One region of the Mesorhizobium cantuariense genome, then DNA from elsewhere that is predicted to be linked to it. Evidence: predicted binding sites of a transcription regulator. Region 1 holds the regulator's gene; each other region holds the start of a gene.

Evidence for each region. Region 1 encodes PhoB, which activates phosphate uptake and scavenging genes when phosphate is short. Its sites were predicted from a motif close to TGTCATNNANCTGTCAT; they were not measured.
Region 2: a site for PhoB is predicted at 7,364-7,380, ahead of phnF (phosphonate metabolism transcriptional regulator PhnF). Genes of this name have one in related genera too.
Region 3: a site for PhoB is predicted at 6,642-6,658, ahead of ugpB (sn-glycerol-3-phosphate ABC transporter substrate-binding protein UgpB). Genes of this name have one in related genera too.

What each region holds. Positions count from the first base shown of each region.
Region 1 covers NZ_JBHRVD010000001.1:6,048,333-6,058,944, forward strand. The annotation lists gene xylF (D-xylose ABC transporter substrate-binding protein) at 1-618, opposite strand, end outside; gene ACFOJ9_RS29515 (ROK family protein) at 889-2,136, shown strand; gene phoB (phosphate regulon transcriptional regulator PhoB) at 2,153-2,842, opposite strand; gene phoU (phosphate signaling complex protein PhoU) at 2,859-3,566, opposite strand; gene pstB (phosphate ABC transporter ATP-binding protein PstB) at 3,592-4,416, opposite strand; gene pstA (phosphate ABC transporter permease PstA) at 4,434-5,750, opposite strand; gene pstC (phosphate ABC transporter permease subunit PstC) at 5,747-7,213, opposite strand; gene ACFOJ9_RS29545 (substrate-binding domain-containing protein) at 7,310-8,338, opposite strand; gene ACFOJ9_RS29550 (PAS domain-containing protein) at 8,858-10,612, opposite strand, start outside.
Region 2 covers NZ_JBHRVD010000001.1:5,692,904-5,703,515, reverse strand. The annotation lists gene phnD (phosphonate ABC transporter substrate-binding protein) at 1-17, opposite strand, end outside; gene phnC (phosphonate ABC transporter ATP-binding protein) at 189-1,046, opposite strand; gene ACFOJ9_RS27810 (hypothetical protein) at 1,125-1,430, shown strand; gene ACFOJ9_RS27805 (DapH/DapD/GlmU-related protein) at 1,483-2,100, opposite strand; gene phnL (phosphonate C-P lyase system protein PhnL) at 2,097-2,804, opposite strand; gene phnK (phosphonate C-P lyase system protein PhnK) at 3,013-3,789, opposite strand; gene ACFOJ9_RS27790 (alpha-D-ribose 1-methylphosphonate 5-phosphate C-P-lyase PhnJ) at 3,786-4,685, opposite strand; gene fosX (FosX/FosE/FosI family fosfomycin resistance hydrolase) at 4,682-5,101, opposite strand; gene ACFOJ9_RS27780 (carbon-phosphorus lyase complex subunit PhnI) at 5,098-6,210, opposite strand; gene phnH (phosphonate C-P lyase system protein PhnH) at 6,212-6,823, opposite strand; gene phnG (phosphonate C-P lyase system protein PhnG) at 6,823-7,284, opposite strand; gene phnF (phosphonate metabolism transcriptional regulator PhnF) at 7,421-8,170, shown strand; gene ACFOJ9_RS27760 (zinc-binding alcohol dehydrogenase family protein) at 8,326-9,345, opposite strand; gene ACFOJ9_RS27755 (ABC transporter permease) at 9,416-10,381, opposite strand; gene ACFOJ9_RS27750 (sugar ABC transporter ATP-binding protein) at 10,378-10,612, opposite strand, start outside.
Region 3 covers NZ_JBHRVD010000001.1:5,873,403-5,884,014, forward strand. The annotation lists gene ACFOJ9_RS28620 (ABC transporter permease) at 1-225, shown strand, start outside; gene ACFOJ9_RS28625 (ABC transporter ATP-binding protein) at 225-1,301, shown strand; gene ACFOJ9_RS28630 (inositol monophosphatase family protein) at 1,291-2,085, opposite strand; gene ACFOJ9_RS28635 (sn-glycerol-3-phosphate import ATP-binding protein UgpC) at 2,257-3,324, opposite strand; gene ugpE (sn-glycerol-3-phosphate ABC transporter permease UgpE) at 3,332-4,180, opposite strand; gene ugpA (sn-glycerol-3-phosphate ABC transporter permease UgpA) at 4,189-5,073, opposite strand; gene ugpB (sn-glycerol-3-phosphate ABC transporter substrate-binding protein UgpB) at 5,269-6,579, opposite strand; gene ACFOJ9_RS28655 (bifunctional diguanylate cyclase/phosphodiesterase) at 6,931-9,369, shown strand; gene tlpA (thiol:disulfide interchange protein TlpA) at 9,411-10,100, opposite strand; gene argH (argininosuccinate lyase) at 10,136-10,612, shown strand, end outside.

The sequences.
Region 1 (10,612 bases):
GGTCAGGAACTGTTCCATGTTCTTCTGGGCATTGGCGGGCAGCCAGCCGTCCGTATAGGCCTCGCCGACATTCTTGATCTTGCCGCTGTCTATGGCTTCCTTGAGCACTTCCATCGAGCCCGAGAACAGGAAATCGGCATTCGGATCGGCACCCGAACCCTTGATGAAGACATAGTTGCCTTCCGGCTTGGCCTTGAACACTTCGCGGGCCTGCATGCGGCCGACTTCCTTATTGTCGAAAGTCAGGTAGAAGACATCCTTGTTCTCGATCAGCCGGTCATAGCCGACGACCGGAATGCCTTCATCCAGCGCCTTCTGCACCGCCGGGCCGATGGCCGAGGCATCCTGCGCCAGGATGATCAGCGCGTTGGCGCCCTGCGAGATCAGGCTTTCGACATCGGTGAGCTGCTTACCGGGATTGGACTGCGCATCGGCGGAGATGTACTTGTCGCCGGCGGCCTCGATCGCCGTCTTCATGGCGGCCTCGTCGGTCTTCCAGCGCTCCTCCTGGAAGTTGGACCACGAAACGCCGATGACCTTGTCCTTGGCCTGTGCGACCGACACGAGCGTCAGCGACATGGCGACACCCGCCAGGATGGCGGCTGTGAATCTTTTCATATTATCCTCCCTGCGCCGCGTATGGCGCGACCAAACTGACCCGAAGGCCGGCACAGAGGCTCTATTTTTTCGAGCCTCGAAAAAATACTGATCCAACACCCGAACGCTGTCAACATCGATTCTGATGGATTTTGATGTCCTTCAGAATTTTTTTCGAGCCTCGGAATAAATAAGTGACAGGGCGGGCCGCTTCTGCCAGTATTTGACCGCGTTGCCGGCAGCGTTCCAGGGGCAGGAAGAACCGCGGCGACCGGGAGGATGTGAAGAAACATGTCGGTCGGAATCCGCCACGACGATTTGCGCCGCCGCAACCGCGCGATGGTGATCGCAGCCGTGCGCCGCGCCGGACAACCGTCACGCACCGAGATCGCCGCGACCACGGGCCTCAGCCACTCGACCATATCGGCGATCTCCTCCGACCTGATCGGCGAAGGCATCCTGACCGAAAGCAAACCGAGCGAGGCCGGCTCGCTCAAACGCGGTCGGCCGCAGGTCGGCCTCAGCCTCAATCCGGAAGCGGCGGCGGTGATGACCGTCGTTCTGTCGCTGAATTTTCTCTCCGTTGCCGTCATCGACTATGCCGGCCAGGTGATCGCCGAGGAGCAGCGCAGGCTGGACACGCTGACGATGCCGCGCGAGGCGCTGATCGGCGAATGCACGGCAATCGTGCGGCGCCGCCTCGAAGACCCCGATCTTGACGTGCGCAGCATCGCCCGCATCGCTCTGGCGATCCAGGGCATCACCGACACCCATGCCCGCGCCATGCTGTGGTCGCCGATCACGCCTCACACCGACATCGCCTTCGCCGACATACTCGAAGACGAGTTCGGCATCCCCGCCACCATGGAAAACGACTGCAACATGATGGCTATAGCACTGCGCTGGCGCGACCCTGATCGCTACCGCGACGATTTCATCGCCATTCTTCTATCGCACGGCATCGGCATGGGCCTGGTGCTGAAGGGCGAGCTGTTCACCGGCACCCATTCCTCGGGCGGCGAGTTCGGCCACATGATCCACCGGCCGAACGGCGCGCTCTGCCGCTGCGGGCGGCGCGGCTGCGTCGAAGCCTATGCCGGCAACTACGCCATCTGGCGCAGCGCAAGGCAATTGGGTGAGGACGCAGAACCCGTCGCCGATGTCAGCGACGCCGACATGCGTGCCCTGGCCACCGCGGCCCGCGAAAGCGACGGACCCGAGCGCGAGGCCTATCGCAAGGCCGGCGAAGCGCTCGGCTACGGCCTCGGCAGCCTGTTCGCGCTGATCGATCCGGCGCCCGTAGCCATGGTCGGGGTCAGCGCCGCTGCCTTCGACTTGATCGAGCCGGCATTGCGCAAGGCGATTGCCCAGACCGCCGGCGGCCAGCACTCGAAATCGATTTCCTTCGACACCGAGCCGAACGAACTGCCGCTGATCCGCGAAGGCTGCGCCATGCGTGCGCTGACCTTCGTCGACCAGGAGATTTTCGCACCCGGCGCGCAAACAAGATCCGGCCTCGCCGGCAAGAACGTGGCGTGAATTCAAACGGGCGAGTTCAATCCTCACGGATCGCGTAGCCCGCTCCACGAATGGTGCGGATGACGTCGGGCATGCGGCCGTTGTTGACGGCCTTGCGCAGCCGGCCGACATGCACATCCACCGTGCGCTCGTCGATGTAGATCGTCTCGCCCCAGACATTGTCGAGCAGCTGGCTGCGCGAGAAGACGCGGCCGGGATGGCGCATCATGAATTCGAGCAGGCGGAACTCGGTCGGTCCAAGCCTGATCTCGCTCTTCTTGCGATAGACCCGGTGCGATTCACGGTCGAGCACGATATCGCCGACCTTCAGCACACTGGACAGCACCTCCGGCTTGGCGCGGCGCAGCAGCGCCTTGACCCTGGCCATGAATTCCGGTGTCGAGAACGGCTTGACCAGATAATCGTCGGCGCCGGTCGACAGACCGCGCACGCGGTCGCTCTCCTCGCCACGCGCGGTCAGCATGATGATCGGCAGCCGCTCGGTCTCGGGACGCATTCTTAGCCGACGACAGAGTTCGATACCGGAAACCGCAGGCACCATCCAGTCGAGCACCAGAAGGTCGGGAACGTTCTCCTGCAGCCGGATCTCGGCCTCGTCACCGCGCGTCACCACCTCGACCTGATAGCCTTCGGATTCGAGATTGTAGCGGAGCAGCACGCCTAGCGGCTCCTCATCCTCCACCACCATGATGCGTGGCGCGATCATCGACTGGTCATCCCTGTCATGCGGCCGGCGCGGACATTGCCGTCTCGTCCTGCTTCGGACGATTGGCGGGCAGCTGCGTGCCGGTCAAAACATAATAGGCATTTTCAGCGATGTTGGTCACGTGGTCGCCGATGCGCTCGAGGTTCTTGGCGCAGAACAACAGATGCGTGCAGGCAGTGATGTTGCGCGGGTCTTCCATCATGTAGGTCAGCAGTTCACGGAACACCGAGGTGTATTTGACGTCGATGCGCTCGTCGTTGTTTCTGAGCGTGGCAAGCGCTGCCGCGTCAGCGGCGGCATACTCGTCGATGACGCCCTGCACCTGGATCAGCACCAGCTGCGCCATCCCGTCGATCGAATGCGACAGGTCGCGCGGCGTGACGCTCAGGCCGACAGTGCCGACGCGTTTGGCAATGTTCTTGGCAAGGTCGCCGATGCGCTCGAGGTCGCCGGCCATGCGGATCGAACCGACCACCGCACGCAGGTCGTTGGCCATCGGCTGGCGCTTGGCGATCAGCGTGATGGCGCGATCGTCCAACTCGCGCTGGCGTGCATCCATGATGGCATCGTCGGAAACCACCCGCTGCGCCAGCGCATTGTCCGAATTGAGCAATGCCTTGGTCGAGCCACTGACCATCGAGCGGGCGAGATCGCCCATGTCGCGGATCAGCTGGCTGACCTGCTCCAGATCCTCATCGAAAGATGCGACGGTATGTTCACCCATGATCTTCGTCCCTCGTATGCTGAACTCAGCCGAACCGGCCGGTGATGTAGTCCTGGGTGCGCTTGTCGTCGGGGGTGGTGAACATCTTGTCGGTGGCTCCCTCCTCGACCAGATAGCCAAGATGGAACATCGCGGTGCGCTGCGACACGCGCGCCGCCTGCTGCATCGAGTGGGTGACGATGACGATCGTATAGTTCTGACGCAGTTCGTCGATCAGTTCCTCGACGCGAGCGGTGGCGATCGGGTCGAGCGCCGAACACGGCTCGTCCATCAGGATCACCTCGGGCGACACGGCGATGGCGCGCGCAATGCACAGACGCTGCTGCTGGCCACCGGAAAGGCCGGTGCCAGGTTCCTGCAAGCGGTCCTTGACCTCGTTCCAGATTGCCGCCTTCTTCAGGCTCGACTCGACGATCTGATCCATGTCGGCCTTGCGCTTGGCCAGTCCGTGGATGCGCGGGCCATAGGCGACGTTCTCGTAGATCGACTTGGGAAACGGATTGGGCTTCTGGAACACCATGCCGACGCGCGCCCTGAGCTCGACGACGTCGATGTTCTTGTCGTAGATATCCTCTTCGTCGAGCGTTATCTTGCCGATTACCCGCGCTGAATCGATGGTGTCGTTCATGCGGTTGAGGCAGCGCAGGAAGGTGGACTTGCCGCAGCCGGAGGGGCCGATCAGCGCGGTCACCTGATTGAGGCGGACGTCGAGATCGACGTCGAACAGCGCCTGCTTCTCGCCGTAGAACACGCCGACCTTGTCGCCGCGCATTTTGATCACTTCGTTCGACTTGGCGTTCACCTTGTCGCCCACTGCGTTTTCAAGGGACTGTTCGGTCATGATGTTCATACCAAAATGCCTTTTTTCTACCAGCGCCGCTCGAACCGACGCCGAAGCACGATCGCGGTGATGTTCATGGCCATGAGGAAGACGAGCAGGATGATGATGGCGCCGGACATGCGCTCGACGAAGGCGCGTTCGGCCTCGTTCGCCCACATATAGATCTGCACCGGCAGCGCGGTGGCCGGATCGAAAGGCGTCGTCGGAGGATCGGCGACGAAGGCGACCATGCCGATCAGCAGCAGCGGCGCGGTTTCGCCGAGCGCACGCGCAAGACCGATGATGGTGCCGGTGAGGATGCCGGGCGCGGCAAGCGGCAGGATGTGGTGGAACACCATCTGCATCTTGGAGGCGCCGAGACCAAGGGCTGCCGAGCGGATCGACGGCGGCACGGCGGCAAGTGCCGCGCGCGTCGCGATGATGATCGTCGGCAGCGTCATCAGCGTCAGCACCAGGCCGCCGACGAAAGCGGCGGAGCGCGGCATGCCTAGGAAATTGATAAACACCGCGAGGCCGAGCAGGCCGAAGACGATCGACGGCACCGCGGCCAGATTGTTGATATTGACTTCGATCAGGTCGGTGAAGCGGTTCTTCTTGGCGAACTCCTCCAGATAGATGGAGGCGGCGACACCGATTGGCAGCGCCAGCAGCAGCACGATCACCATCATGTAGAACGAGCCGATGATCGCCACGCCCATGCCGGACGTTTCCGGACGGCTGGAGGCGCCATAGGTGAACAGGCCGGTGTTGAAATGCTCGGCCATCGCACCCTCGGCCTTGAGCTTGTTCATCCAGGTGATCTGCTGGTCCGAGACCTTGCGTCGCGCTTCCTCGACGCCGAGATCGATCTGGCCCTTGAAGGCCGAGTCGAGATTGGCGGCGGCGAGAATGTTGACGTTGCGCGTCGTGCCGATCACCGACGGATCGGCGGCGACGATGTCGCGCAACTGGACGCGTGCGCCTTCCGACAGGAAGCCCTTGAGCTGCCTGATTGCCGGCTTGTCGTCGGGATTGATGCCGAGCTTGGCGACCAGCGCGTTTTCGGCGAGCTTGGGATAATTTGCCTTGATCAGAACGCTCGGATCGGTGGCGCGCTTGCCGGAAGGATCGATCACCTTCTCGTCGAACGTGATCGGCAGCGATACCGTCGTCTGCCAAAAGGCGGTGTAGCCTTTCGAGACGATGGTGATCAGCATGATGGCCAGGAACGCCAGGCCAACGGAAATCGCCACGGCGCCATAGATGCGGAAACGGCGTTCGGCGGCGTAACGGGCCTTCAGGCCGATGTCGCGGCGCGGATGGGCCGCGGCCCTGACCATCGTATCCATGGGGATGTCGGTCATTCGTACTGCTCCCGGTATTTGCGCACGATGTAGAGCGCGACGATGTTCATCACCAGCGTCAGCGCGAACAGCGTCAGGCCGAGCGCGAAGGCGACCAGCGTCTGCGGCGAATTGAACTCGAGGTCGCCGGTGAGCTGGTTGACGATCTTGACGGTGATGGTCGTCATCGCCTCGAACGGGTTGATGGTGAGGTTGGCGGCGACGCCCGCCGCCAGCACGACGATCATCGTTTCGCCGATGGCGCGCGAGGCGGTCAACAGGATGGCACCGACGATGCCGGGCAGTGCCGCCGGCAGGATCACCCGCTTGATCGTCTCGGAGCGGGTCGCGCCGAGGCCGAGCGAACCGTCGCGCATGGCGCGCGGCACCGCGGTGATGATGTCGTCGGACAGAGAGGACACGACCGGGATCAGCATGACGCCCATGACCAGGCCGGCGGTGAAGATACTCTGGCCCTGGATGAAGGGCGAACCGCCGGTCAGCGCCGCGGACAGGTCGCGCAGGAACGGTCCGAGCGTGACGACGGCGAAGATGCCGTAGACGATGGTCGGTATGCCGGCCAGCAGTTCAAGCGCCGGCTTGACCACCGAGCGCACCCTGGGTGTTGCGTATTCGGCCATGTAGACGGCCGACATCAGTCCGACCGGCACCGCCACCAGCAGTGCGACGGCGGCGATGTAGAGCGTGCCGGCAAGAAGCGGGATCAGGCCGAACTGGCCCTGGCTGCCGCCCGAACCGGCGGCGGCAAAACGCGGATCCCAGACCGTGCCGAAAAAGAAACTCATCGGCGAGACGCTCTCGAAGAAGGTGATCGTCTGGAACAGCATCGAAAGCACGATGCCGACGGTGGTCAGGATGGCGATGGTGGAGGCGGCGAGCAGGCCCCACAGCATCAGCCTCTCGACATTGTTGCGCGCCCTGGCGCGCGGTGCGATCTGCCTGAGCGCATAGAAGGCGCCGGCGATAGACGAAGCGAGAATGACGACGGCACCGAACAGGCCGAGCCGGTCCTGGACCTTGTTCGCCTCGACGGCGATCGGGATCATGTAGTCCTGTGTGTCGCTCGCCAGTGCCACGCCCCTGGCGGCGAGCAGCGGCTGCAGCTCGGCGAAGCTGGCAGGCAGGCCGGCCAATGTGCCTGCATCGAGTTTGCGCAGGCCCCTGGCGAGGCTCTTTACCAGGCTGACGTCCAGCGCCTCGCTGGCAACCTTGCTGTCGACGGTGCGCTCGGGCAAGGCAGCGTGAATGTGTCGGTCAAGATAGACCGAAGAGCCGACGGCCCAGACGGCTAGCAGCAAAAGAGCAGGCAGGACGCCGAGCAGGAAGGCCCACCAGCCGTGATAATGGGCACGCGAATGCGGCTTGACCTTACCATTATCCTGGGCCGCGGCACGCTGGCGGCCGATGAAAAAGGCAACCAGGCCGATGGCAACGACGATGGCCAGTACGAGCAAGGACGACATGGACCCACCCCAAGGGAAATTCTAACGCAGCCGCCATTGCGGCGTGCGGTGAAACCAGGGCGCGGATTTGGCCCGCGCCCTGGTTCGGTAGCTTGATTACATCGCCTTTCCGGCGGCGAAAGCGTCGCGCTGGGCCTGACGCTCGGCATCCGGAGCAGCAACGAGGCCGTATTCGGCGAGCGGGCTTTCCGGGCCGACCATCTGGTCGTCAAGGAAGAACTCGACATATTCCTTGAGGCCGGGAACGACGCCGAGATGCGCCTTCTTGACATAGAAGAACAGCGGGCGCGAGACGGGGTACTTGCCGCTGGCGATGGTCTCGGTCGAAGGCACGATGCCTTCCACGGTGGCGACCTTCAGCTTGTCGGCATTGTTCTCGTAGAAGGCGAGGCCGAACACGCCGACGCCGGTCTTGTTGGAGTCGATGCGGGCGAGCGTCTCGGTATAGTCGCCATCGATGTCGACGGCCTTGCCGTCCTTGCGAATGGCGATGCAGGTCTTGCCGATTTCCTTGTCGTCGGCAACGCCGGCAGCCTTGAGAGCAGCCTTGTCACAGCCGGCATCGAGAAGCTTGGTCTCGAACACTTCGCGCGTGCCGTGCTTTTCGCCCGGAATGTAGGCGGCGATGTCCCATTCGGGCAGCTTCGGATTGACCTGGCTCCACTTGGTGTTCGGATTGTCGACCAGTTTGCCATCGACGACCAGCTTGGCGGCGAGCGCCTTGTAGATGTCGGCGGGAACCAGCGCCCAGTCCGGACCCTTGATATCAGTGGCGAAGACGATGCCGTCATAGCCGATGCGGACTTCCTGGACTTCCTTCACGCCGGCGTCGGCGCAGGACTTGAGTTCGTCCTTCTTGATCGGACGCGACGAGTTGGCGATGTCGATCGTGTCTTCGCCGACGCCCTTGCAGAATTCCTTGATGCCGGCGCCGCTGCCGCCGGATTCGACGACTGGGGTCTTGAAGTTGGTGAATGTTTCGCCGAACTGCTCGGCGACGATCTTGGCATACGGTAGCACGGTCGATGATCCGGCGACCTGTATCTGGTCGCGCGCGGCGGCGAAGCCGGACGACGCGGCGAGCGCAAGCGCCGCGGCCGACGCCGTATAGAGGAATTTCTTCATGTGGCCTGCTCCTGTTCGGAAGATGGTCTCTCGGCGCCAGTGTCATTCTGCGCCCGCTGAGGCCAATAGCCTTCGATTATTACAGTCGCATGACAGTTTGATGTCACCCCGGTAACGCGTCATCGGGATAAGCAAAATGCCGCCTGGCCGGCACTCCCGATGGAGCCCGGCTTTGCCCCCGGAATCAGAGACTTGCTCCGTTTGGGCCGAGGCTGGCCGGGCGATTTGGGATCAGCCGGCCTCTATAAAGAAAATCCGGACGGGAGCGCGTTGCTCTCGGCCAGTCGTGGCCGGGCCATCGCCGAAAACAGGTCCGTTGGGGTAGGTTGACGCTGTCTCATGTCGGCGGTCGCTGCTCCCGCCCGTAACTGAGAAGAGCGGAATTCGAATGCGCCCATTGTCTCGGCTGGATGCCGCCTTTGATATGGTGCGATCGCGCCATAGTCTTGGCGCTGGCTGGGGTCGCGAATCTTCGCCGCATTCCCCGCAATCGGGCCGAAACCGGCGCAACGCCGGCTCTTACCCGGCGTTGCGCTGAGCCTGGCGGCTGGCGCCGACCCAGCGCTCGACCTTCTCGAGCAGGGCCCGGGGACTGATCGGCTTGGGCAGATAGTCGTCCATGCCGGCCTCCAGGCAGCGCTCGCGATCACCCTTCAGCGCATGCGCGGTGACGCCGACGATCGGCACATGCGTGCCGGTCTCTTCCTCCAGCCGACGAATGGCGGCGGTTGCCTCGAGCCCGTTCATCTCCGGCATCGAGACATCCATCAGGATCATGCACGGATTGAGCCGGCCGAAGGCGTCGAGCGCCTTGCGGCCATTGCCGACGATCTCGAAACCATAACCGGTCTCGCCGAGAATCTGGGTGAAGACCATCTGGTTCACCTCATTGTCCTCAGCCACCAGGATATCCAGCCTGTCGCCACCACCCGCCGCGGCAGGCCGGGGGCGGATCGAAGGCGGCTGCAGCAGCGCCCGCTGTTCGGACGGCGCCGACGGCTGTGGCCGCGCAACATTGCCTGGAGAGACGTCGGCTGCGAGCGCCGGGGCGTCGCTGCCGCTCGTGTTGTGGCGATGCCGCTGGATGGTGGCGACCAGCGTTTCCAGCAGCAACGATGAGCGCGCCGGCTTGATCAGCTGGGCGTCGATGCCGAGATCGCGGTAGCTAGTGTTGGCAAGCGACTGGTCGACCGAGGTCAGCATGATGATCGGCGTGCCGGCAAGACCGGCGGTGTTGCGCACGATGCGCGCCATTTCGGCGCCGCTCATCTCAGGCATCTGGTAGTCGAGCACGACGCAATCGACCGGCACGCCATAGGCGGCGGCGGCGATCAGCACCTTGAGACCCTCGGCGCCGCTTTCGGCCGCGCAGGAATCGAACGTCCACGATGTCATCTGCTCGGTCAGGATGGCCCTGTTGACGGCATTGTCGTCGACGATCAGCACGCGCGCGCCGGTCACGTCGATGGGCGTGATGCGTTGTCCGTTCTGCTGTCCGGCCCTTGGCAGCGTCACCGAAAACCAGAAGGTCGAGCCCCTGCCTTCGGCGCTCTCGACACCGATGTCGCCGCCCATCAGCTCGACGAGCCGCGAGGTGATGGCGAGACCGAGGCCGGTTCCCTCATGCCGCCTCGTCGACGAGGTGTCGACCTGGCTGAATTTCTCGAACACCAGTTTCAGCTTTTCCTCGGGGATACCGATGCCGGTATCGGTGACCGAGATGGTGAGCTTCGTTCCGATCGGAACCCTCTCGCCGGTGACGTCGACCAGCACATGGCCTTCATCGGTGAATTTCACCGCGTTGCCGAGCAGGTTGGTGACGATCTGCCTGATGCGGCCGACATCGCCGATGAACAGGCTCTCGAGACGGGGCTCGATGCGTACAATGAGTTCGAGGTCCTTCTCCTTGGCGCGTGTCGACACCAGCGTTGCCACATCCTCGATCGCCTCGGCAAGATTGAAGGGCGCCGGATCGAGCACCAGCTGACCGGCATCGATCTTGGAGAAGTCGAGGATGTCGTTGATGATGGTGAGCAGCGCGTTGCCCGATTTCACGATGATGTCGGTAAACGTCTTCTGCTTCGGGTCGAGGTCCGATTTGGCCAGCAGTTCGGCCATGCCGAGCACGCCGTTCATCGGGGTACGGATCTCGTGGCTCATATTGGCGAGGAATTCCGACTTGGCGCGGTCGGCGAGCACGGCGCGCTGACGCGCCTCGCGCAGTTCGGCCTCGCGCATCTTCAGCTCGGTGATGTCGGTGGTCGATCCGATCAG
Region 2 (10,612 bases), 360 kb from region 1:
ACCATCTTCCTGAACATCTGTTATCTCTCCTGTAGGTTCCGGCCCCGCGCCGGCAGCGTTATCGATTTTGACAGGTGCCCTTGACGTGGGCTGGCGATCCCAACCGCTCTTTTTTGGTCCATGATCTCTGGACAAAACGGTTCCCGTTTGCCCGAGAAAACCGGTTTCCACTTTTCGGGATCATGGACTCAATATCCCGGGAATGCGGGCTCGAGCGGTCCGGCGGATGCGGCGATCTTTCGGCTGAAGGCAACGCTGGTCGAGGTGATGGCCTCGGAAATTTCGCCGCCATTGCTGTCGGCGCCATAGACGAGACGCACGGCCTCGCGGTTGAGCTCTTCCGGCGGGCCGTCGAAGACGACCTTGCCGGCGGCCATGCCGATGATGCGGTTGCAATAGGTGCGGGCGGTATCCAGCGTGTGCAGATTGGTGACGACGGTGATGCCTTCGCGCAAATTGATGTCCTGCAGCGAATCCATCACCACCTTGGCGTTGAGCGGGTCGAGCGAGGCGATCGGCTCGTCGGCGAGGATCACCTTGGGCTGCTGCATCATGGCACGGGCAATGGCGACGCGCTGCTGCTGGCCGCCCGACAGCGTGCCGGCCGGCTGCAGCGCGGTGCGGGCGATATCGAGCCGCTCGAGCGCGGCGACAGCTTCGGCGCACTCGGCGCGGGAAAACATGCCGAGAAGGTTGGACACGGTCGAACGGTGGTTCAATTTCCCGAGCAGCACATTGGTCAGCACGTCGAGGCGCGGCACCAGGTTGAACTGCTGGAAGATCATGGCGCAATCGCGTTGCCAGCGCCGCAGTGGCGAACCGCGCAGCTGGGAGACCTCGGCGCCGTTAAAAAAAATCGACCCCTGGCTGGGATCGATGAGACGATTGATCATGCGAAGAAGGGTCGATTTGCCAGCGCCCGAACGGCCGATGATGCCAACCATCTGACCCTGTGGGATCGCGATGTTGATATCGCTGACGGCGGTGTTCTTGCCAAATCGTCGGGTGACACCGCGGATTTCGAGCGTGGCAGAGGTTGCTGGCATGGGGGCAGGTTCCAGTCCGGACCATTGATCGTCAGGCTCTCGCCTAACGCAGCCACATGAACCTGCCGTGTCGCGGTGATGTCAGTTTTGTTACGCTCCACAGGTGTGGAGTTACGGTCGGCCCAGGACCAGCAGTTCCTCGAAGTGCTCCATGTCCCTGAAGCTGCAGAAGGCGGGCGCCTTGATTTCGATTACGGGAGCCTGCTGCTCGAAAAGTGCCAGGCAATCATCGAACCGGCCCCGCAATGCGGCGGCCCGATCATCCGCAAGACGCTGGACCTGGTAAGCGAAGGTGATGTGGAAGACGTAAGCGTCGTGATCGGCATGCCGGTAACCGAACGGCACGGCCAGTGCGTTACGCCAAGCCGCGTCCTGCGCCGGTGATGTGTCAGGGATATGAATGAAACAGGTTCGCCCATGACGATGATGTGATGGCTTATCCGCCGTATTTTTCCAGAAAAGCCTCAGCCTCAAGCGAACGAAAATCATCCAACGCGGCGCGCAGCCTTGCATGGTCCCAGTCCCACCAGGCAAGCGCCTGATAGCGTTCGGCGGTGCGGCGGTCGAAGCGCTCGCGGATCGGTTTGGCCGGCACACCGCCGACGATGGTGTAGGGCGCGACGTCCTTCGACACGACGGCGCCGGCGCCGACCGCTGCGCCATCGCCGACGGTGACGCCAGGCAGGATGGTCGAGCCATGGCCGAGCCAGGTGTCGTGGCCGATAGTGACCCGCCTGGCGCGGCGCTGGGCGAAGAACTCGCTCTCGTGCTCGGCGTCGTCCCAATAGTCCGAGGCGCGATAGGTGAAATGGTGCAGCGTAGGCCGCCAGGTCGGGTGGTTGGTGGCGTTGATGCGCACGCTGGCTGCAATGTTGGAAAACTTGCCGATCGTGGCGCACCAGACGGCGCAATCCTGCATCATGTAGGAATAGTCGCCGAGCTCGCTTTCCGACACCCGGCTGCGGTCGGCGATCTCGGTCCAGCGGCCGAGCGTCGAGTTCTGCACCTCCGCCGTCGGATGGACCAGCGGCGTCTCCGAGAGCTTCCTGGTCATGCGGCGATTTTTCCGGGAGCGAAAGCGGTGACGTCGATGACGCGGTCGGCAACCGCCTCGCGCACGTCGTGGTCATGGAAGATACCGAGCAGGGCGACATCAGCCGCCTTCTTGGCGGCGATGAGTTCGATCACGACATCGCGGTTCCTGGCATCGAGCGAGGCGGTCGGTTCGTCGAGCAGCAGGATCGGGTGCTCGGTGATGAAGCCGCGTGCGATGTTGACGCGCTGCTGCTCACCGCCGGAGAAGGTCGCAGGCGGCAATGCCCAGAGTTTCTCCGGCAGATTGAGCTGCGCCAGCAAGGCGCGTGCCTTGCCGCGGGCAATCTCGCGATCCTCGCCGCGCTCGACCAGCGGTTCGGCGACCACATCCAACGCCGAGACGCGCGGCACGGTGCGCAGGAACTGGCTGACATAGCCAATGGTCCGGCGGCGCACCGCAAGCACGGTGCGCGGGCTGGCGGTGGCGAGGTCGATCAGCCCGTCATCGTGCATAACGATGATCTGGCCTTCGTCGACGGCGTAGTTGCCGTAGAGCATCTTCAGGATCGAGCTCTTGCCGGCACCGGACGGGCCGCCGAGCACGGTGCATTCGCCGGCCCTGATCGAGAACGAGACACCGGCGATAACAGGCAGTTTGATGCCGTCGCGCAGATGCATGGTGAAGCTCTTGGCGACGTCGGAGACAACAAGCGGGGTTGGCATTAGAAGGCCCTCCGATCTTCAGTCGTTTGCGGGCCAGCACCCCCCTCTGCCTTGCCAGGCATCTCCCCCGCAAGGGGGGAGATTGGCAGCCTCTTCGCCTCGCTTTTTCTGCAACGTTGGAGAGTGGCGAAGCCGGGAGTGACATCCAATCTCCCCCCTTGCGGGGGAGATGGCCGGCAGGCCAGAGGGGGGTGTACAAGCGCCATCGTCAAACCTGCAGAATCGAGGAAACAAGCAATTGCGTATAAGGCGCTCGCGGATCATCGAGCACGCGGTCAGTAAGGCCGCTTTCAACGACACGGCCGTCCTTCATCACCATCATGCGCTGCGACAACAGCCGCGCCACGGCAAGGTCGTGGGTGACGACGATGGCCGCCAGACCAAGATCGGTGACCAGACCGCGCAGCAGGTCGAGCAGGCGGGCCTGCACCGAGACGTCGAGGCCGCCTGTCGGCTCATCCATGAACACCAGCCGTGGCCCGGTGACGAGGTTGCGGGCGATCTGCAGGCGCTGGCGCATTCCGCCGGAAAAGGCGCGGGGCTCGTCGTCGATGCGGTCCTCGTCGATCTCGACGCGCGACAGCCAGTCAACGGCGGTGGCGCGGATCTTGCCGTAGTGGCGGTCGCCGACAGCCATCAGCCGCTCGCCGACATTGGCACCGGCCGACACCGTCATGCGCAGGCCGTCGGCCGGGTTCTGATGGACAAAACCCCAGTCGGTGCGCATCAGGAAGCGGCGCTCGGCCTCGCTCATGCGATAGAGCTCGCGGAACTGGCCGTCACGCATGCGGTAGCTGGCGGTGCCGGAACTGGGCAGCAGCCGTGTCGACAGGCAGTTGAGCAGCGTCGTCTTGCCCGAGCCGGACTCGCCGACGACAGCCAGGACTTCGCCCGGCCACAGGTCGAAGGAGACGTTGTCGCAGCCAACGCGCGAGCCGTAGAATTTGGAGAGCGCCGAGACGCGCAGCAGCGGTTCGTCGGTCATTGCGCCGGCTCCCTGTTTCCTGGGGCAAGATGGGTTTCCGGGGCAAGATGGCCGCGGTGGCCGTCTTCACGCCGCTTCTCGCAGTGGTCGGTGTCGGAGCAGACGAACATGTGGCCGCCATGGTCGTCGAGGATGACCTCGTCGAGATAGACGTTCTCGGCGGCGCACAGCGCGCAGGGCTGGTCGAAGGTCTGGACCTCGAACGGATGATCCTCGAAGTCGAGGCTGACCACTTCGGTGAAGGGCGGCACAGCATAGATTCGCTTTTCGCGGCCGGCACCGAACAATTGCAGGGCCGGTGAGCGGTGCATCTTGGGATTGTCGAATTTCGGCGTCGGCGACGGGTCCATGACGTAACGGCCCTCGACCTTGACCGGATAGGCATAGGTGGTGGCGATGCGACCGTGCTTGGCGATGTCCTCGTAGAGCTTGACATGCATGAGGCCGTATTCCTCCAGCGCATGCATCTTGCGCGTCTCGGTCTCGCGCGGTTCGAGGAAGCGCAAGGGTTCGGGGATCGGCACCTGGTAGACAAGCACCTGGCCCGCCGTCAGCGGATGCTCGGGGATACGATGGCGGGTCTGGATGATGGTGGCGCTGGCGGTATCGGTCGTCACCGCGACATTGGCGACCTTCTTGAAGAAGGCACGGATCGAGACCGCGTTGGTGGTGTCGTCGGCGCCCTGGTCGATGACCTTCAGCACATCGTCGGGGCCGATGATCGAGGCGGTGACCTGGACGCCGCCGGTGCCCCAGCCATAAGGCATTGGCATTTCGCGCGAGGCGAACGGCACCTGATAGCCGGGGATAGCGATGCCCTTGAGGATCGCCCGGCGGATCATCCGCTTGGTCTGCTCGTCGAGATAGGCGAAGTTGTAGGTGGCAATGTCGGTCATGGTGCGACTTCCAGTCCCTTGGCATAACGTGCCAGCCGCTCAGTGAGCGTGCCGGTGTGCAGTTCGAACATGTGGTTGTCGTCGTCGTAGAAATAGATCGAGCGGCCTTCGCCCTCGACGCGCGGACGCGGCGGGCGCATTTCCAGCCCAAGCTTGCCGACGCGCTCGGCGTAGCGGTCGAAATCGGCGTCATCGATCTTGAAGGCGATGTGGTTGTAGCTGCGCTCCGGTAGTGGCTCGCCCTCCATGATTGCGACCCAGATGTCGCCGATCAGGAAGAATTTTTCGCGCGACAGCGAGAACTGCCTGGCGTCGCTGGCATAGACCTCGCGCGCGTCGAATACGCTCTCGAGGATCTTGGTCATCCGGTCGAGGTCGCGGACGATGAAAGTCATGTGGGACAGGCCTTCGATCATTCCGCGGCTTCCCGCTTCTCTTCGACCTTCGCTGGGTTTTCGCGGGCGTCATACTCGGCGCGCATGCGGCGCACGAGGTCGAGTTCGGCCTGGAAGTCGACATAGTGCGGCAGCTTCAAATGCTCGACGAAGCCGGTCGCCTGGACATTGTCGGAATGCGAGATGACGAACTCCTCGTCCTGGGCGGCGGCAACGACATCCTCGCCAAGCTCCGAGGCGCGCAGCGCCCGGTCGCAGAGCGCCATCGCCATCGCCTTGCGCTCGCTCTGGCCGAAGACCAGCCCGTAGCCGCGGGTGAATTGCGGCGGCGCCTTGGCTGAGCCCTTGAACTGGTTGACCATCTGGCACTCGGTGACCCGCACGGTGCCGAGCGGCACAGCGAAGGGCAGTTCCGGCACGTCGAGTTCGAGCTCGACCTCACCGATGCGGATCTCGCCGACGAAGGGATGGTTGCGGGCATAGCCACGTTGCGTGGAATAACCGAGCGCCAGCAGGAAACCCTCGTCGCCGCGCGATAGCGCCTGCAGGCGGATGTCGCGCGCCATCGGGAATTCCAGCGGCTCGCGGGTGATGTCGCCGGGGACATGGTCCTGCGGCATGTCGCCATCGGGTTCGATGAGGCCTTCGCGAGCTAGGATCGCCGAGACGCGCGGCATGGCTTGCGCTTCCGTCTCGCGCAGCAAGGGCTCGGCGACATCGACCCCCGCGGCAAGCTCGGGATCGAGCAGCCGGTGGGTGTAGTCGAAGGTGGGCCCAAGCAGCTGGCCGCCGGGCAGGTCCTTGTAGGTCGCCGACACACGCCGCTCGACCAGCATGTTGGCGGTGTCGATCGGCTTGGTGTAGCCGAAGCGCGGCAGCGTCGTGCGATAGGCACGCACCAGGAAGATCGCCTCGATCATGTCGCCGCGTGCCTGGACGATGGCAAGTGCGGCCAGTTCCCGGTCGTAGAGCGAGCCTTCGCTCATCACCCGGTCGACGCCGAGCGCCAGCTGCTCGACGATCTGGTCGAGGCGAAGTGCCGGCACGGTACGGTCGCCCCGCCGGCGATCGGCAAGCAGGCTATGAGCGTTGGCAATGGCCGCTTCGCCACCTTTTACCGCGACATACATCTTACGCCTCCATCGTCTTGATGCGCGTCGTGCGCGGCAGGCAGGCAATGCCATCAGCGGTGGCGAGGATGATGTCGACGCCACGGGGAAAACGCTTGATATTCTGCTTCCACTGCTCGACGAAATGGCGCGGCATCTGCGCCGGCGCGATCGTGGCGCTGGTTTCGATGCCGGGGCCTGCGAGCAACAACGGCGTGCCGGAGACGAGATCGCTGATTTGCAGGATCAGCGTCGTCGAACGGTCGGGATAGTCCTGCGTGCCTTGCGAAAAACCATCGAGCGCCATCATCTCGGCGGGTGCTGCGATCAGCGCGAAATGTGCATCGGCCGGCGTGTTGGCCAATGGCGCGCCGGTGTGGAAACCAAGCCAGGATTTGATTGCAGTGGAAGCTTGCAGAGCCGGGTCGAGCCAGAGCGGCGTGTCGTTGTCGCACAGCGCCAGCGCGATGGCACCGGCAGTTGCCGAGAGCGGCGCCGGCGGTCGGGCGAAGGCTGGCAGCGGCTGTACACTGCCTGGCCGCGCCATCGCGTCCATGACCGCGCGGAACACGGTCTGGGCGTCGAAGACAGGATCGGCGAAACCGCCCTCGATCGATTGCGCTGCGATGTCCATCAGTCTTCTCCGCGAACCATGGTGAAGAAATCCACCTTCGTTGCCGCCGTCTCGGCGCGGCGTTTTTCATGCGCTTTGGTCAGGGCCGACCGCAGAGGCGCTATCAGCCCGGTCTCGACCTTGGCGCGGCGGGCAGGGTCCTGCCATAGTGCGTCGGCGATGGCCGCCAGCCTCGCCTTCTGCTTGTCGCGGCCAAGCGCATAGCAATGGCCGACCTGTCCGGACGGCAGCCGGACCGTGGCACGGGTAACGGTCGCCTCACCGACATTGAAGGGCGCGCCGCCACCACCGATGCGGCCGCGCAGGGTGACAAGGCCGGTCTCGGGGCCGCGTAGCAGTTCAGCGTCCGAAGGCAGTCCGGCCTCGTTCCAGAGCCGCACGATGTCATCGCCGCTGGATTGCGCCAGGGTTGCCATGGCGGCCTTGCGCTCGGCCTGGTCGCGGGCTTCCTGTCCTCGCATAAGCAATCGTCCTCTTTGCTAAATTTGTCTATTGATATAGACAACTATACAAATTATACCTATTATCTAGCGCGAGTCCATGACGGGTGGATGACAGGCAGTAGAAGACTGGGCGCTAGAAAGGTGGGGGCAATCAATGGTCGGGCGGCTGGCAGCGGACAGCATCGAGCGGCGCAGCGGCGTTTCACTGTGGCGGCAGATCGCCGACAAGATCCTGCATGCGATCGCCATCGGCGATTTCGCCGAGAACGCCGCGCTGCCGCCGGAGGTGGCACTGGCCGAGCGCTATGGCGTCAATCGCCACACGGTGCGCAGCGCCATATCAGCCCTTGTGCAGGAAGGCGTGCTGCGAGCCGAGCAGGGGCGCGGCACCTTCGTGCTGTCGCGCAAGCGGTTGTCCTATCCGATCGGCGCGCGCACACGCTTTTCGACAGGCTTGCAGGGGCAGACGACGGAAAGGCACATCGTCCTGCTCGCCTCGTCGGTCGAGCCGGCCAGCCAGCGCGTCGCCGAGGGCCTTGGCCTTGCCAGGGGAGCTGAGGTGATCCGTCTGGAAACGCGCGGCGAAGCCGATGGACGGCCGGTGTCGCGTGCTGCCGGCTGGTTCGATGCCAGGCGCTTTGCCGGCATCGATGCCGCGATGGCTGAGACCGGTTCGATCACAGCCTCGCTGGCGCGGTTCGGCATTGACGACTATCTCAGGCAATCGACCGTGCTGTCGGCGCGCCATGCCGATGCGGCTGACCTTGCCGACCTCGACCTGCAGCCGGGCGCCATCGTGCTGGTCACGGTCGCCGTCAACGTCACGCCGGACGGCCAGCCGATCCAGTTTTCGGAGTCGCGGTTCCCGGCCGAACGGGTGGAGCTGAAGCTGTCGGCGCTGTAGGTTGTGCCGGCCTAATACGAGACCGTGATTTGTCTGACTCACGCTGATACCAGACCAGCTCGGTCGCGCTCACTTGTCAGCGGCTTGGCGTTTGAGGACCGCCTTCGACCTGCGCGGGGCGTCGTCAATTCGGGCCGGGTTCACCGTCTGCCATGTTATGACCCCACCTCTATCACAGCCTTGATCAGGCCGGACTTCTCATGCGCCCAGCGAGCGAGATCGCGCGGCGTGCCGGAGAGCGTGGTGCGGTGGGTGACGAGCTTGGCCAGCGGCACGGCGCCGTTGCGGATCGAGGCGGCGACATGGTCGAAGTCGGCGCGCAGCGCGTTGCGGCTGCCGATCAGCGTCATCTCGCGTTTGTGGAATTCCGGATCGGAAAAGCTGATGTCGTCCTTGACGACGGAGACCAGCACCAGCGTTCCGCCATGCGCGACATGCGCGAAGGCCGACTGCACCGACTGGGTGTTGCCGGTGGCGTCGAAGACCACATCGAAGCCTTCGCCTGATGTCGCTTCCCTGACCAGATCGGGCACCGCGCTGCGCGAGCCGTCGAGGATCTGGAAACCAAGCTCGTTCGCAGCAAAGGCGAGCCTTTCGCTGCTCATGTCGAGCAGCGTCACGTCGAGCCCGGCAATGCGGGCGAAGATGGCGGTGCCGAGCCCGATCGGGCCGGCGCCGATGACCAGCGTGCGGGCGCCGGGATCGGCGCGTGAGCGCCGCACGGCATGCGCGCCGATGGCCAGGAACTCGACAGCAGCGGCGTCGGCCAGCGACAGGCCGTTGGCCGGATAGAGATTTTGCGCCGGCACCAGGATCCGTTCGCACATGGCGCCGTCGCGATGCACGCCGAGGACCTCGATTCTGACGCAGCAATTCGGCTTGCCGTGCCGGCAGGCGATGCATTTGCCGCAGGAAAGATAGGGGTTGATGACGACCGGTTCGCCAACGGCCAGTTCGACGCCTTCGCCGGTCTCCACCACGATACCCGATACTTCATGGCCCATGATGCGGGGATAGGCGAGGAACGGATGCTTGCCCTCGAAGATGTGGTAGTCGGTGCCGCAGATGCCGACATGGCTGACCGCCACCAGCGCCCAGCCGGCGGGTGGCGCGCCGGGCGCGGGACGGTCTTCCAGGACAAGGTCGCCGGGCGAGCGGCAGACGACGGCTTTCATGCTTCAATCCAGTCTGTGAAATCGCCGGCCCGGCAGTGATGTCGGGCCGGCGATTGATTGTGGGGTTGGCTCACTTGCCGCGGCGGCGTAGCCCGTCGAAATAGACGATGATGATGATCAGCGCGCCGGTGATGATGCGCTGCCAGAACGAGTTGACGTTGAGCAGATTGGCGCCGTTGTTGATGGTGGCCAGGATGAAGGCGCCGAGCAGCGGTCCGTGCACCGAGCCGACGGCGCCGAACAGCGAGGTGCCGCCGATGACCGACGAGGCGATCGCCTGCAGTTCCCAGCCCTCGGCCTGGGTCGGGTTGCCGATGCCGATGCGGGCGGCCAGCAACACGCCGACGAAGGCCGCGCACAGGCCGGATAGCGTGTAGGCCATGTAGATGGTGCGCTGGACATTGACGCCGGACAGGCGCGACGCCTCGGCATTGGAGCCGACCGAGAACAGATACCGGCCCCAGCGACTGTGATGCAGGAAGATATAGGCCGGAATGCCGACCAGGATCACCATCCAGAACAAATTGGGGATGCCGATGAAGGAATTGCGCGAGAACGCGGTGAAGGTGTCGCTGTTGATGTTGATCGAATTGCCGTTGGTCATCAAAAGGCCGATGCCGCGCAGCGAGGTCAGCGTCGCCAATGTGATGATGAAGGGCGGCAGGCCCATCTTGACGATGCCGAAGCCGTGGAACATGCCGATGGCAACACCGACCAGCAGCGTCACCAGGATGGCTAGCCAGATGGGGAAGCCGGCGTTGATCATCATGGCGACGACGACGGTGGCGAAGCCGACCACGGCGCCGACCGACAGGTCGATGCCGCCAGTGATGATGACGAAGGTCTGACCGACCGCCATGATGGCGATCATCGAGCCCTGGCGCAGAAGATTGGCCATGTTGTTGCCGGAGGCGAAGCTTGGTGTCGCCACGGAAAGCACGATCCACAGCAGCACCAGCAGCGCCAAAAGCGTCAGCCCAAATAGGACGTTATAGTTGCGCTTCGGTTTTTCGACAGCAATCGCCTCGGTGCTCATATCTGTCCTCCCAGCTTTTCTTGTTTCTCGGCGAGCGCCTGCGTGAGAATGTCCTCGTGGCTGGCGGCGCGGAAACCGTGCGTCGCCACCAGTTTGCCGCGCCGGAACACATGCAGCGTGTCGGCGAGTTCATAGACTTCCGGCAGATAGGACGAGATCAGGATGATGCCGGCGCCTTTAGACAGCAGCGCGCCGAACAGGCGGTAGATCTCGGCCTTGGTGCCGACATCG
Region 3 (10,612 bases), 170 kb from region 1:
ATCGTCGGACGTGTCGAGAACAATGAATACGGCATCGCTATCGCCTATTCGACGGTGCTGATCGTCGTCATGCTGGTCGTCATCGGCCTGATGCAACTGATCGTCGGCAGCCGCAATATCGGCCGGCGCGGTATCCAGAAAGGCGACGGCGGCTGGAGCGTGCGCACCAATGCCAGCCTGCCGGCAACGCCAGGCGGCCAGACGACAATTGCAGGAGCCGGGTGATGGCCGAAATTCGCGGCAACGCTGCCTCGGTGACCTTCGAGCATGTCACCAAGACGTATCCCGGCGCCACCACGCCGGCGGTCAACGACATTTCACTTGCGATCGAGGCCGGAAGGCTGGTGACGCTTCTCGGACCTTCCGGTTGCGGCAAGACGACCACGCTGCGTATGATCGCCGGCCTGGAGATGCCATCAAGCGGCCGTATCCTGATCGGCGGCGACGATGTCACCCGGCTGCCGGCCACCGACCGCGACGTGTCCATGGTTTTTCAGTCCTACGCACTGTTCCCGCATATGACGGTGATGGAGAATGTCTCCTATGGCCTGCGCTTCTCCGGCCATGACAAGAAGGAGGCGGCGTCCCGCGCCCGCGCCGGGCTGGAGCTGGTCGGCCTGACAGGGTTCGAGGCGCGTCTGCCCAGCGAACTGTCGGGTGGTCAGCAGCAGCGCGTGGCGGTGGCACGCGCGCTGGTGCTCGAACCGCAAGTGCTGCTGTTCGACGAGCCGCTCTCCAACCTCGACGCCAAGCTGCGCCGGCACGTGCGCGAGGAAATCAGGGAGATCCAGACCAAGCTCGGGCTGACTGTGGTCTATGTTACGCACGACCAGGAAGAGGCGCTGGCGGTTTCGGACCGCATCATCGTCATGAACAGGGCGGTGGTCGCGCAGGACGGTACGCCGCGCGAACTATACGATGCGCCTGCCAACGCTTTCGTTGCCGACTTCATCGGTGAAGCCAACATCCTGGATTGCGAGGTGGTTGCGGTGCAAGGGGACGAAGCGGCCGTCCGGCTTGGTACACTTGCCTTGAAACTGCCGGCGCGTGGCCACCAAGCAGGCCCCGCGAAGCTGGCCGTCCGTCCAAGCCGCATCGAGATTGGTCCGGCCGGTGCGCCGCAAACGATCGAGGGCACGCTCGCAAAGGTCACCTATGCCGGCAGCCATCTAGAACTGGTCGTTGCCACGGCGCTTGGCGACGTGTTCGTGTTGTCGCGCAATGTCGATGCGTCGTTTCAGGCGGGCGACAGTGTCGGCATCGGCTTTCCGGATCGCGGTCCGGTTCTGATCAAAGCTTGAAGGGTTCGACGCAGAGGTCGCGAATCTGGGCGAACACACCGTTGCCGGCGCAGATCACCAGCGTACCCTTCTCCAGAACGGTTCTCGGATCCGGCTTGACGATCGTGCCGCCGGCTTCTTCCACCAAAAGCATGCCGGCCAGGCAATCCCAGGCGTTCATGTGCTCTTCGACATAGCCGAGCAACCTGCCGGCAGCGACATAGGCGAGCATCAGCGCACCCGAAGCGTTGCGGAAAAACACGCCGCCTTCGGCAATCAGGGAGCGGATGAGCGTAGCGACATTTTGCATCTCGGCGCGGTTGGAGAAGCCGGTGCCGACGGAACCTTCGGTCAGGCTGGTGACGACGCTTGCCCTGATCGGCTTGCCATTGAGAAACGCACCACCGCCCTTGCGGCAATGGAAGGTCTCGCCTGTAGAGGGCTCGTGGATGACGCCAACGACGGTATCACCATCTTTGGCGCAGGCGATGACCACGCACCAGGCTGGAATGCCGCGCACGAAATTCGCAGTGCCGTCGATCGGATCGATCACCCAGACGTGCCCGGTCGACCCGGTGACCGAGGCATGTTCCTCTCCGACAATGCCGTCGTCCGGGTAGGCAGCTTTCATCGCCGCGCGGATGAACAGCTCGACCTCACGGTCGGCCTGCGAAACCATATCCTGATGGCCCTTGCTCTCGATGGTAAGGCTGTCGAGATCGCGAAAATATTTCAGGCCGAGCTCGCCGGCGCGCTGCGCGAGATCGATGGCGAAATGTTCGCGCACTGCGGTGTCGGGCGTCATGAGGTCCTTGGGACTGATAAAGGCTAAAGATAGTCTAGGTAGAGAAGCTTAACGGTCAAAACGAGGGTCTGCAAATGACTCGTGGGCCTGTCTGCCGGGCCACCTGTCAAGCGCCTCCCCTCTCTCTTGTTGCTGCCGTTGCGAAGGGGGTGCTTGTATTTTGGCCGCCGATTATCGTTCGAGCAAACGTCTTCCTGCCCCGTCGAACCAGTGGAGTTTCTCGGCCTTGGCCACGACGCGCAACTGGTCGCCGGGCTTGGCTGTTGCACGGCCGGCCACACGCACGACGATGCGGTTGCCGCCTGCCGCACAGTGAAGGAAGCTTTCGGCTCCCACCGGTTCGGCTGCCTCGACCATCGCCGGCAGGATGAGCGCGCCAGACGGTGCCCCGGCCCCGAAGGTGACGTCGGCATCTTCGGGGCGGAAGCCGAGCGTGACGGCGTTCGCAGGCGCAAATTCAATCGTCTTGCCATCAGCCAGCGCCGGACCAGCCGGCCCTTGCGAAAGAGGCAGAAGATTCATCGGCGGCGCGCCGATGAACGAGGCGACGAAGGTCGAGGCCGGCTTCTCGTAAATGTCGAGCGGCGCGCCCATCTGCTCGACCAGTCCGGCATTCATGACGACGAGGATGTCGGCCAGCGTCATCGCCTCAAGCTGGTCATGGGTGACGTAGACCGAGGTGACACCGAGCGAGCGCTGCAAATTCTTGATCTCGACCCGCATCTGGCCGCGCAATTTGGCATCGAGATTGGAGAGCGGCTCGTCGAACAGGAAAACTCTCGGGTTGCGCACGATGGCGCGACCCATGGCGACACGCTGGCGCTGGCCGCCGGAAAGCTCGCGCGGGCGTCGGTCGAGCAGCGCTGAAAGTTCCAGCACTTTCGCCGTCGCGCGGACCCGGCTGTCGATCTCGTCTTTCGGCGTGCCGCGGTTGCGCAACCCGTAGGCCATGTTGTCGTAGACCTTCATATGCGGATAGAGCGCATAATTCTGGAACACCATGGCGATGTCACGTTCGGTCGGGCCGATGGAGTTGACGATCTTGCCGTCGATCGCAACCGTTCCCGAGGAGATGGTTTCGAGCCCGGCGATCATCCTGAGCAGCGTGGACTTACCGCAACCGGATGGGCCGACCAGCACGCAGAGCTCCTTGTCGGGAACGGCGATGGAGACGCCCTTCACGGCCTCGAAGCCGCTAGGGTAGACCTTCTTCACATCCTTCAGATCGACGGTCGCCATCAGCTTCTCACTTTTCGGAATCGACCAGGCCGCGCACGAACCAGCGTTGCATCAGCACCACGACCAGGATCGGTGGCACGATGGCCAGCATCGCGGTGACCATGACCAGATGCCACTGGGTGTCGGCATCGGCGAAGGACACCATCTTCCTCAGCGCGATGACGATGGTGTTCATGTCGTTGCTGTTGGTGACGAGCAGCGGCCACAGATATTGCGTCCAGCCATAGATGAAGAGGATGACGAACAGCGCCGCGATGTTGGTGCGCGACAGCGGCAACAGGATATCGAAGAAGAACCGCCATGGCCCCGCACCGTCGACACGCGCGGCCTCCACCAGTTCGCCCGGAATGGTCATGAAGAACTGGCGGAACAACAGCGTTGCGGTGGCCGAGGCGATCAGCGGGATGATCAGGCCGGCATAAGTGTCGATCATGCCGAGATCGACCATCACCTTGTAGGTCGGCAGGATGCGCACCTCGACGGGAAGCATCAGGGTGATGAAGATCAGCCAGAAGAAGACCATGCGCAGCGGAAAACGGAAGAACACGATCGCATAGGCCGACAGGATCGAGATGAAAATCTTCCCCACCGCGATGCCGAGCGCCATGACCGTGGTGTTGAGCAGCAATCGACCGACACTGACGCCGCCGATGCGGCCGACACCGCCGAACAGTGCCTCGTTGTAATTGTTCCAGAACTGGTCGCCGGGCAAGAGCGGCAATGGCGGCTTGAGGATGGTTTGCAGCGTCTGCGTGGAGGCGACGAAGGTGTAGTAGATCGGGAAAGCGACGATCAGTATGCCGAGGATGAGCACGGCGTGGGCGATGACGGTGCGGAGCGGTGACTGGCCGATCATCGCTCGCCTCAGCCGTAGTGGACTTTGCGTTCCACATAGCGGAACTGGATGGCCGTGAGCGAGATGACGATGACCATCAGGATGACCGACTGCGCCGCCGAATCGCCGAGGATCAGATTGACGAAACCGTCATTGTAGACCTTGTAGACCAGCGTCTCGGTCGTTTTTCCCGGCCCGCCGCCGGTGACCGCATGGACGATGCCGAAGGTGTCGAACAGGGCATAGACGGTGTTGACGACCAGCAGGAAAAAGGTTGTCGGCGCAAGCAGCGGGAAGACGATGGTCCAGAAGCGCTTGGTCTCCCCGGCACCGTCCATGGCCGCCGCCTCGATCAGGGTTTTCGGCACCGCCTGCAGGCCGGCGACGAAGAACAGGAAATTGTAGCTGATCTGCTTCCAGGCAGCGGCCGACACCAGCAGGATCATGGCGTGGGTGCCGTTGAGCAGCGGATCCCAGGCGATGCCGAAACTTCTCAGCATATAAGCCAGCGACCCGATCGACGGGTTGAACAGGAACAGCCACAGCATACCGGCAATCGCCGGCGCCACTGCGTAAGGCCAGATCAACAGCGTGCGGTAGAGACCTTTGCCGCGCACCACCTTCTCTGCCATGACCGCAAGCAGGAGCGCCGCGCACATGGCGACAATAGCGGTCGCAAGGGAAAACACCACCGTGACCTTGATCGAGTTGAGGTAGGCTGGATCGGCAAGCACTTTCCTGAAATTGTCGAACCAAACGAACTTGGTCCTCAGTCCGAACGGATCCTGCCTGAGCATGGACTGGTAGAACGCCTGACCGGCCGGCCAGTAGAAAAAGACGAGCGTGATGGCAAGTTGCGGCGCCACCAGGAGATAGGGGAGAACCTTGTTGGGAAAGACGACGCGAGGGGTCAAGGAGCCACTCCGGGCTGGTTAGGCGGGCTGCACCATATGGTGCCGCTCTCTGTCAGGATGGCTTTGATGGACGTTTCAGATTCGGCAACATTAACAATTGGCGAAATTACTAAGGACAGCAAATCTCCCCTCTCCGGGGGAGATTCCTGACAGGACAGGTGGTCGCGCCGTAGAACAAGGACTTTTGCGCTCGCTTTAATTCCCCAGCGCTTCCTTGATCGCGGCATTGCCGCGCGTGACCGCATTGTCAAGCGCCTGCTGCGCCGTTTGCTGGCCGGCTAGCATCTTCTCGAACTCCTCGTTCTGGATATCGCGCACCTGCGGCAGGTTCGGCAGACGTACGCCCTTCGAATTGTCGGTCGGCGCCTTACCCGTCATTTGCAGGATCGGTGTCTCGCGACCGGTGTTCTTGTCATAGAAACCGGATTTCTTGGTCGCTTCGTAGGCGGCAAGCGTTACCGGCAGATAACCCGACTTCTGGTGCAGGTATTCTTGCACGTCGGTCTTCGATAGGTAGGCGAAGAAGGCCGCGACGCCCTTGTATTCCTCGTCGGATTTATCAGCGAAAACCCACAGGCTGGCGCCGCCCGGCGTTGTATTCTGCGGCGCGCCCTTGGCGTCGCTGTCATACGGCAATTGGCCGATGCCGTAATTCATGCCGGACTTGACGATATCGCCAAGACCGCCGGAGGATTCGGTCATGATCCCGCATTCGCCGGCGAGGAAGATCTGCTTGGCCTCGGAGGTGCGCCCGCCATATTTGAAGGTGCCGTCCTTGGCGAGGTCTGCGAGCGCCTGGAAGTGGTTGACGAAAATCGGCGCATTGATCTTGAGCTCGACATCGCCGCCGGCCAGACCGTTCTGCTGGGTGGCCCATGGCACATCATTCCACGCCGCGAAATTCTCCAGATGGATCCAGGTCAGCCAGGTCGAGGTGTAGCCGCAAGCGGCGGCGCCGCTCGCCTTGATCTTCTTGGCATCTTCCCACACCTCCTTCCAGGTCTTGGGCGGGCTGTCCACGTCGAGGCCAGCCTTCTGGAAGATGTCCTTGTTATAATAAAGGATCGGCGAGGAGGAGTTGTAGGGGAAGGACAGCATGGTGCCGTCCGGCTTCGAATAATAGCCGACGATGCCTGGCAGATACTGGCTCTTGTCGAAGGTCATTCCAGCGCTCGTCAGCACGTCGGCTGCCGGCTTGATGGCACCTTCGGCCGCCATCATCACGCCGGTGCCGACGTCGAACACCTGCATAATGTCGGGCGCCTGGCCGGCGCGGTAGGCGGCGATACCGGCATTCAGGGTCTCTGGATACGTGCCCTTGAACACCGGAACGAGCTCATAATCGCTCTGGCTGGCATTGAAATCTTTGGAAATCTTGTCGACGACCTCGGCATTGGCGCCAGTCATGGCGTGCCACCAGCTGATCTGCGTGACAGCAAAAGCGGAGGTGGTGGAAAGCAGCGTCAAGGTGGCGGCGACACCGGCCGCGAAGCCGAAGGGTTTCATGTTTCATCTCCCGTTTGTCATTGGCGAAAGGGGCACTCCCGCAAAGGCAATATGTGTCGCTCATGACAATCAGACAACGGTTTTGTTGCAGATCGACGAACTTCACCTCATGCTTCACGCCACGCTGGCCTTCGCGTGGAGGCGATGGAAAGCGATCGGGTTAGCCGGCTTAGCGAGACAACGAACGCGACAGGACTGGCAAACTGGCTTTCGGCCTGACAACCCTGATTGCAGCCGCTGCAACCCGAGGAGACACGCCAGGGTTGCAGGCGACTTTATCGATCCTTCAACGGCAAAGCGCTTACTCAATTCTGCTGCCTTGTTTATTTCCAATAGATCAGGTGAAATAAGATGCTGACGGTCTACAATTGTATCGTCAACGAACACGATCTGAGACTGGTCGCACTCGCCGCGCTGATCTGCGGAATATCTTCTTTTTCTGCCGTCAACCTGCTTCACCACATCAGCCGCTCTACAGATCGGAACCGGCTTGTCTGGCTGATGATCGCGGCGATGTCGACTGGCTTCGGCATCTGGGCAACGCATTTCATCGCCATGCTCGCGTTCACGCCGGGCATAGCCAGTGCCTACGATCCGGCGCTCTCCGTGCTGTCGCTCGCCGCTTCGGTCGCGCTGACGGCGGCCGGCATGTGGATCGCCACCTTGCGGGACGAGTTCGATTATCATCTCGTCGGCGGCGCCGTCCTGGGCGGCGGTATCGGAGCCATGCACTACATCGGCATGGCGGCATTCGAAGTCCAGGGCCGGATCGAATGGAACCTGTTGCTTGTCGCCGTTTCCCTGCTGGCCGGCGTAACGCTTGGCGCGCTCGCACTGCGTGTCGTCCTGCGCCGCCCCTCCCTGCGGGCGACATCCGTCGGCGCGGTGCTGCTGACGCTGGCGATCTGTACCCTGCATTTCATCGGCATGGGTGCCGTCTCGATCTTTCCCGATTCCTCGATCGACATATCCGAGTACACGATCGAGCCGACCTCGCAGGCTTTCGCGGCCGCGGCCGCCACGCTGGTGATCCTGGTGCTGTCGGCATCGGCGCTGTGGATCGATTTGCGCTTCCGGCGCCAGAAGCTCGAGGTCGACCGTATGCACGGCCTGGCCAACGCCGCCGTGGAGGGCCTGATCGTCTGCGACGGCAACCGCATCATCAGCGCCAATGACAGCATTGCGAGGCTGACAGGCATGGCAACCGCCATTCTGAACGGAATGCAGCTTGGCGATCTCTTCGGGTCCGACATGTCCGGCTTCGGCGAACAGCCGCAGGAGGTCGAACTGAGGGGCCGCGATGGCACAAGCATTCCTGTCGAGCTGATCGCCAGGAGCATCGACTATTGTGGCAAGCCTCACAACGTGGTTGCGGTCCGCGACATTCGCGAGCGCAAGAAGGCGGAACAGGAGATCCTGCGCCTTGCCCATTTCGATCCATTGACCGGACTGGCCAATCGCCGCAGCTTTTCCGGCCGGCTGGAGGCGGAAATTGCTGCGATGGGCCGGGCCAGGAAAGGCGGCCACCTTGCGCTTCTGCTGCTCGATCTCGACCGCTTCAAGGAGGTCAACGACCTGTACGGGCACGGCGCTGGCGACGCCATGCTACAGAAGGTTGCGCATTGCGTCACCGGCGTCCTTCGTCAGGGACAGATGGTGGCGCGGCTGGGCGGCGACGAATTCGCCATCATCGCCCCGAACCTGACCGACCCGTTGGAGGCCGGCCGTATCGCCAACGCCGTGCTGACCGTCATGCGTGAGGAAAACCGGCTCTCGGTCGGCGGCGGCCTTGTGTCGGCCAGCATTGGCATTGCGCTTTATCCATCGGATGCCGAAAACCAGGCCAGCCTGATAAGCCACGCCGATACGGCCCTCTACCGGGCCAAGACCGAAGGCAAGGACACCTACCGCTATTTCGAGGCCTCGATGGGGGCCGAGGCCCGCGACAAACGCGTGATGGAGCACGAACTGCGCCAGGCGGTCGCTCGCGAGGAGTTCTACCTCGTCTACCAACCGCAGAAGGAGATCAGCAGCGGAAAGATGGTGGGCTTCGAAGCGCTGGTCCGGTGGCGGCATCCGACGCGCGGCGACGTGCCCCCGGGCATATTCATCCCGGTGGCCGAAGACAGCGGAGCCATTGGCCAGATTGGCGAATGGGTGCTGACGGCGGCCTGCGAGGAAGCCGCCCGTTGGCAAAATCCGCTGACGGTGGCCGTCAACGTTTCGGCGGTGCAGCTTCACAATCCGAATTTCAGCCGCAAGGTCCACGAAACACTGCTGAATTCAGGCCTGGCGCCCAGCAGGCTCGAACTTGAGATCACCGAGACGGCGCTTGTGAAGGACATGCCGCGCGCGCTGGCGACCTTGCGGCAGGTCAAGGCGCTGGGCGTACGCGTGGCCATGGATGATTTCGGAACCGGCTATTCCTCGCTTTCCAACCTGCGCGCCTTCCCCTTCGACAAGATCAAGATCGATGGCTCCTTCATCAAGTCCGTCGACAAGAATGGCCAGGTCGCGGCGATCGTGCGCGCCGTTCTGGGACTTGGACGCGGCCTCGGCCTGCCGGTTCTGGCCGAGGGTGTCGAGACGCTCGGCGAACTGAAATTCCTGGACGCCGAAGCCTGCGAGATCGGCCAGGGCTACTATATCGGCAGGCCAGCTCTCATCGAGGAATTCGGCGACCTGACCGGTGTCGTCGCACCCACTGGCAGCAGCAAACCCGCCAGCTTGCGCGACAGAAGCGTTCTGGGCTTCGCACCCGCGCCCGCACTCGGTCTGAATCGAGCCTGACCGCCCGAAAGGGCGTAGCGGTTCGGGACAACGAGGCGCTTTTAGAGGCTTTCGGGCTTGAGCGCGGTCTCGACCAGCCGCCTGGCATCCTGCCCCGACCATTCGGCCGGGCCGTTCATATGGGCGATCAAGCAGCCTTCGCCGTCGATCAGCATGGTGACGGGAAGGCCAAGCGCCAGGCCGCGCGTCTTGAGGTCGTTGAACAGCGCCATCGTCGAATCCCTGAAATAGCCGAGCGTCTCGACGCCGGTATCGCTGAGGAACTTCTTCGGCTTCACATCGTCGCCGGCATCGACATTGACGGCGACCACCTGAAAGGCGTCGCTGCCCTTTTCCTTCTGCAGCGCATCGAGCGCCGGCATTTCGGCGCGGCACGGCGCGCACCATGTCGCCCACAGATTGAGCAGCACCGTCTTGCCGGCATGATCGGCAAGCGTCATCGGCTTGCCGTCCGGGCCATTGAAGGCAAGGCTCTTCAAGGATTGCGGCGGATCGGCCGGTAAAAGTGCCGCGACCTCACCGGTGGCCGAGGCCGCGACCTTCTTGGCGCGGTCGCTCTTGGCCGCGCAGGCGACGTCGTCCTTGCTCTCGCCGACGGCAGCTTGTGCCGGTGCATTGTTGCCAGACCGGCTCTCGCTGACATATACCGCGACCGCGCCGGCCACCGCGCCCGCCACCAAGGCGGCGAGGATCAGGCGCGGGGCCGGGAAGAATCTATTACCGTCTGCCATTTTCTCAAAACTGCTCCGAAGCACGGGTTATAGCGATGAGCGACAAGAAGACCAGCAACCAGATGTGGGGCGGACGTTTTGCCTCGGGTCCGGCCGCGATCATGGAAGCGATCAACGCGTCGATCTCGTTCGACCGCAAACTCTATGCGCAGGACATCAAAGGCTCGATCGCCCATAGCGAGATGCTGGCGCAAACGGGCATTATTTCGGCAGCCGATCAAGAAAAAATCGCTCACGGGCTGAACACGATCCTGAAAGAGATCGAGGCCGGCAGCTTCGAGTTCTCGACCCGGCTCGAAGACATCCACATGAACATCGAGGCACGCCTTGCCGACCTGATCGGCTCGGCGGCCGGCCGGCTGCACACAGCCCGCTCGCGCAACGACCAGGTCGCGGTCGACCTGAGGCTGTGGGTGAAGGACGAGTGCTTCCGCGTCGCCGAGGCGTTGAAAGGGCTGATCAAGGCGCTGCTCGAGCGGGCCGAGGAGCATGCGGCGACGGTGATGCCGGGC